2 regions of the Chryseobacterium joostei genome follow, and region 1 is predicted to be linked to the other one. Evidence: riboswitches for the same ligand, from Rfam matches in the RefSeq annotation. Region 1 holds a riboswitch; the other holds the start of a gene.
The links. A riboswitch is a leader RNA that binds a small molecule or an ion and turns the genes downstream of it on or off. The one in region 1 is predicted to bind S-adenosylmethionine.
Positions count from the first base shown of each region.

Region 1 (3,218 bases):
AGGATGCTACGCTAAAGTTATTGATCTTTCAGAAGAAAAAGAACCGGATATCTTTAGAGCAATCAAAAGAGATGCACTTCTTGAAAACGTTGTCATCAACAATGGAGTAGCAGATTATACAGACGGATCTATTACTGAAAATACAAGAGTTTCTTATCCAATCTATCATATCAATAAAATTGTATTACCATCTAAGGCTGGTCATGCTAAGAAGATCGTTTATCTTTCAGCAGATGCATTCGGAGTACTTCCTCCAGTTTCCATCTTGAATGAAGATCAGGCTCAATATCACTTCCTTTGCGGCTATACATCTAAATTAGCTGGAACTGAAAGAGGAATTACAGAACCTCAGCCATCTTTCTCACCTGCATTTGGTGAAGCGTTCCTTACCTTACACCCAACAATGTACTCTAAAACCTTGATTGGTAAGATGAAAGAGCACGGAGCTAAGGCTTACTTAGTGAATACAGGTTGGAATGGTACAGGAAAGAGAATTTCTTTAAAAGATACAAGAGCAATCATTGATGCAATCATTGACGGATCTATTGATAATGCTCCTAAAACTCAGGTTCCAATTATGAATCTTGAAATTCCTACTGAACTTCCAAACGTTTCTGCAGGTATCCTAGATCCTAGAGAAACTTATGAAAATGCTTCTGACTGGGAAGAAAAAGCAAAAGATCTTGCTTCAAGATATATCAAGAACTTTGAACAGTATTGTGATACTGAAGAGGGTAAAAGATTAATCCCTTCAGGACCTCAACTACAGGAGCAAACAATCTAATAGCATTGTTTATATAGATAAAAAAGCCTCATCATTGATGAGGCTTTTTTGATTTTTCAGGCAGATTATACAAATTTTGCGAACAATATTTTATGCATATAAAGTTATAATATTCAGTAACATTTTGTGAATCCTTTCAATCCTTTATTTGATTTACTTTAAACTTAATAAAGCCAACCTGTATCCATCCATTCCAAATCCGGACAAAACCGCATCAGTATTAGCTGCAGTTACAGATTTTTGTCTGAATTCTTCTCTTTTGTAAATATTACTGATGTGAACCTCAATCTTAGGTTTGCGAATGTTCTTTAAACAATCAGCTATCGCATAAGAATAATGAGTAAATGCTCCGGGATTGATCACTACGGCATCGAAATCATCCTCCTGAAGTCTATTGATGATTTCTCCTTCAATATTAGACTGGTAATATTTTAATTCGTGAGAATGAAACTCAGATTTTAAATTCTCCAAATAAGCTTCCATGGAAACTGTGCCATAGATTTCAGGTTCTCTTGTGCCTAGAAGATTTAAATTAGGCCCGTTTATAATCAAAACTTTCATTCTATAAAATTAAAAAGTTTTTTTAATTAAAGCTTAAAAATTCTGTAAGTCTTTGATTTTTGCCAATTGAATTATATTTAATGATATTTGTCATATTTAAAAAATTGATAATTTTTGCAACTCCTTATTTTAATGGCTTTTAATATAATCTTATGTTAATTTTTGAAAATTTATCATGAAAAAATAATAAGTCTACTTGTTTTGTAGACTAAAAGTTTATAGCTTTGCAACCATATTTCGATCGGCTTATAAAGAAAGATGGAGGGAACTGACCCTGTGAAATCTTGACAACCTGCTTCGTGTAAGGTGTTACATTCAGCCTTTAAAGGAAAAATAAGCATTTGGTTTATCGTATTTATCGATGCCCTTTGCTGACTTTTCTGCAAAGGGTAAAATTTTAATATATGATAAATAAAATTGATTATGATTAATAAAAATTTAATTAATTCTAAAGTTTGGATTCCACCGGTTGCTGCATTTTTCTTGGGAATTGTCAGCGTAAGTGCGCAGAATTCCAAGCCGAAAAAAGATACACTTAAAGAAAAGGAGATTGATGAAGTAGTGGTGGTAGCCTATGGAAAAGCTAAAAGAAACAGCTATACCGGTTCTGTGGCAACTCTTTCTGGGGATAAGATCAATAACAGACCTATCACCAATATTACAAAAGCATTGGATGGGCAGATTGCCGGAGTTCAGACTACAGGAGCTTCAGGACAACCGGGAGCGTTATCTACTATTCGAATCCGAGGAATTGGTTCGGTAAGTGCTTCCAGTGATCCCTTATTTGTTGTTGACGGAATTCCTTTTGACGGAAATATAAATGCAATAAGCCCTAATGACATAGAATCCATCAGTGTTTTAAAAGATGCTACAGCAAGTGCATTATATGGTTCAAGAGGTGCGAACGGGATTATCATCATTACAACAAAATCCGGTAAAAAAGGAGAATCAAAAGTTAATCTTAATATTAGTCAGGGATTTTCTGGAAGAGCCGTAAAAGATTACGAACAGGTGAATACAGACCAGTATTTTCAATTATACTGGGAAGCTATGAGAAACGGATATCAGTCCGATAAAGTGAATGCACAGCAGGCAGGGCAGATGGCAACGGATAATATTGTTTCAGCTCTGGGAATTAACCCGTATGGAGTTAATTATTCAAAGCCTGTAGGAACAGACGGGAAATTATTGCCGGGAGCAACTCCTTTATGGAATGATGACTGGAGGGATATTTTGCAAAGAGTAGCTTCCAGAAATCAGGTGGATCTGGATATTAGTGGTGGAAGTGAAAAAAGTAACTATTTCTTTTCATTGGGGTATCTTGATGATAAAGGAATGGCCATTGAGTCTGGGTTTAAAAGATACAATACCAGATTAAAGATTAATTCTGAGGTGAAAAAATGGTTGAATGTTGGGGTGAATTTAAGTTACACAAATAGCCTTCAGCAGGCTCCAACCTCTTCGGATTCCAAGGCTAGTAACATTATCAATGCTGCGAGATTTGTTCCATCATTTTATCCTTACTATGAAAGAAATGCAGACGGATCTTATGTACTTGATGCTGATGGAAACAGAATTTATGATTTCGGAAAATACAGACCTACTGTAGCTCTTCAGAATCAAAATGCTGCAGCAAGTCTCCCTTTAGATAAAAATGAAAATAAAGAAGATAACTTTTCGGGGAAAGGGTTCATGGAGTTTACATTCTTTCCGGAATTGAAGTTCAAAACCAGCTTTTCTGTTGATTTAGTTAACTATAACGGACATTATTATACCAATCCGCTTCTTGGACAAGGAATTGATACTGGAGGTTCGGTGACGAAATCCAATACAAGAACGCTTTCTTATACTACGAGTAATATTCTGACCTACG
Region 1 covers NZ_CP033926.1:3,581,794-3,585,011, forward strand. Annotated here, with positions in the region: gene pckA (phosphoenolpyruvate carboxykinase (ATP)) at 1-784, shown strand, start outside; gene EG359_RS16285 (type II 3-dehydroquinate dehydratase) at 938-1,345, opposite strand; SAM riboswitch class I at 1,589-1,685, shown strand; gene EG359_RS16290 (SusC/RagA family TonB-linked outer membrane protein) at 1,769-3,218, shown strand, end outside.

Region 2 (3,218 bases), 600 kb from region 1:
GAAGTACAATGTTTGCGCAGCAGGGGCCGGGAGTTCCTCAGAGTTGTAATAATACAGATCCTGGAAATAATACAGGAGATATTGGTTGTGTTACTTTTACATATCAGGGGCAGCCTGTAACTTATACTACGGTACGTGGCGGAGATGGAAAAGTTTGGCTTCGACAAAACCTTGGAAGCTCAAGGGTTGCCAATGCAATCAATGATGCAGAATCCTATGGAGATTTATTTCAATGGGGAAGATGGGATGACGGGCATCAGTTGAGAAATTCATCTACAACATCATCCCCCGCTGTTAATAATCCAAAAGGGGTACAGGGTATAAATTCTTATATTACTGGTAGTCCTGCTTGGTGGGAAACAAATGCAGCTGATGATAAATGGATAGGATCCAACTTAGCAGATGTATCAGAGACCGTTGGTATTGATCCTTGCAGGGCAATAGGCCCAGAATGGAGACTACCCACACAGGCTGATTGGGCAAATATTCTCCCAATTGAGGGGATTACGAATCCTACAAAAGCTTTTGAAGGAAGTCTAAAATTGCCGATGGGAGGATTTAGAGGTTCTGAGGGAGGCTTTACATTTGTAGGACAAAGAGGTTATTTCTGGAGTTCTAATGCTACAGGAACAGGTGCAAAATATCTATATATAGGAGCCACAGTTACCAATGCAGCGGCAGGCGCACCAAGATGGCAGGGAGCATCCGTAAGATGTATTAAAATAACTGCAGGATTAGGGACTTCAGAAACTCATATCAATCGTTCAACCCCTGATGTTTACCCCAATCCTACCAATGGAATTCTTATGGTAAAGACGGATTCCGGAATTGAGGGAGTAAAGGTTGTAAATGCTGTTGGACAAAGAGTTCCCGTTTTGTTTTCAGATAATCAAATCAATATGAATGGACTTTCGCAAGGGTTATATATGATTGAGCTAAAGTTAAAGAACGGCCAGTCTGTCTTTAAAAAAATCATGAAGAAATAATAATTTCTCAGGATTACAATCAATAGATCTTTAGAATTTTCGTTCATACAAAATAGTTCATTACAATTACTTTTATTGAAAAGCTCATGAAATTTTTCATGGGTCTTTTTTCTTATTGGTGCAGGCGTGCCTTTTTTTGGATATTTAAAAAAATACTCTACCTTTGCAGTAGATTTATCAAGAAAGGTGGAGGGATTTGGCCCAAAGAAACCTTAGCAACCGACACAATTCCAGAAGTGTAAAGGTGCTAATTCCAACCCGATGGGGGAGATAAGTGAAGTCAATATTCTTATATGAATTCCATTTCTTGAAGTCTTGTGTATCTGCAGCATGTTCTGTGGAGAAATAGTATTAATTGGCAAGAATAAAGATGAAAAAACTAAGTATAGCTGTATTACTGCTTGGGACAATTTTAACTGCAGCCCAGGAGCAGGAAGAAAAAGGAAAACAAATTGAGGATATTATTATCGTAGGAAACCGAAGTGCTAAAAGGACAAAACTGGATACTCCGGTTCCTGTAGATGTTATTAATATTGATAAAATTCAAAAATCATCACCGCAAATGACTGCTCAGGATCTCCTGAATTATGTTATTCCGTCCTTTAATTCTGTAAGGCAATCTGCTTCCGATGGTACAGAACATATTGATCCTGTAACCTTAAGGGGAATGGGTCCGGATCAGGTATTGGTATTGCTTAACGGGAAAAGAAGGCATACAACCTCTTTGGTGAACTATCAGAATACAGTTGGGAATGGTTCTGTGGGAACGGACCTAAGTACTATTCCTATCATTGCCATCGAAAAAATTGAAGTTTTGAGGGATGGTGCTGCGGCACAATATGGTTCAGATGCCATTGCAGGAGTTATCAATATCATCCTTAAAAAAAATACCGGAGCTTCAGCAAGCTTAACCTATGGATTAAGTGGAAGAAATGATGGAGATACCTATCAGGCTGGTGTCAACTATGGTGCATCTCTTGGAAAAAATGAAGGTTTTGTGAATCTCTCACTACAGCTAAGCCACAGAGGAAAAACAACAAGAACTCAAAACCATGACCTTGATATTTTCGGAAATAATTTTGCTTATGAATTTGCTGATAATCCGGATATTGCAAGAAAAAATGATGATGATATCATCAAAGAAAGAGGACTGACACGAGATGATTTCAATTTTCAGGTTGGGGATGCGCAAATCAGGCAAGGACAGTTATTTTTCAATTCAGAATATCCTTTGAATGAACAATTTAAACTGTATTCATTTGGTGGTTTTAGTATCAAAGAAGGAAATGGATATGGTTTCAGAAGACTTCCAAGCGAAACCTCGAATGTAGTTTCATCAATCTATCCTAATGGTTTTCAGGCTGTCTTAGGCTCTCAGATCTATGATATTTCCTATGCTGTAGGAGCAAAATATAATGTGAATAATTGGTTGATTGATCTAAGTAATACATTGGGCAGCAACACATTCAACTATAACATTAGTAATACCAATAATGCTTCCTTAGGAGCAAAATCACCCACTCGTTTTTATGCTGGAGCGCATAGTTTCCTGCAAAATACAGTTAACTTGGATGTTTCCAAAAATATAAAGAATTTCAATATAGCATTTGGTGGAGAATTCAGATTTGAACAATACCAGATTAAGGCTGGAGATGAAGCTTCTTATGCCCAATATGATGTCAACGGAAACATTGCTGTGGACGGATCTACAGTGAGCGGAGTAGGCGGGGCACAATCCTTTATTGGTTTTTCTCCACGTAATGTGTTGAAAAAGGACAGGCATTCAACGGCGGTGTATGCTGATTTTTCATATGATTTAGATAAAAAACTAAATATAGATGTTGCTGGAAGATTTGAAAACTATTCAGACTTTGGAAATAGCCTGAACGGAAAACTGGCAATAAGGTATGAGTTTGTAAAAAATTACGCTGTAAGAGCTGCTGTGGGAACGGGGTTTAGAGCACCATCACTTCAACAGCAGTATTTTAACAATTCCTATGCAGATATTTCTACTACCGGTTTGAAGATTGTTACCAAGGGAATTTTTAATAATGACAGTAAGGCGGCTGAGGTTCTTAATTTTGACCGTTTAAAACAGGAAACTTCGGTTAACGGAAGTGCCGGATTTACGTTAAAACCGGCAAAAGGATTGTTCATTACAGTAGATGGATATATCATTAAAGTAAAAGACAGAATTGTTATTACCGGAAATATTACAGATCCAAGACTATC
Region 2 covers NZ_CP033926.1:2,985,755-2,988,972, reverse strand. Annotated here, with positions in the region: gene EG359_RS13565 (T9SS type A sorting domain-containing protein) at 1-986, shown strand, start outside; SAM riboswitch class I at 1,158-1,263, shown strand; gene EG359_RS13560 (TonB-dependent receptor plug domain-containing protein) at 1,357-3,218, shown strand, end outside.
Region 2: another riboswitch for S-adenosylmethionine. It lies ahead of EG359_RS13560 (TonB-dependent receptor plug domain-containing protein); the one in region 1 lies ahead of EG359_RS16290 (SusC/RagA family TonB-linked outer membrane protein).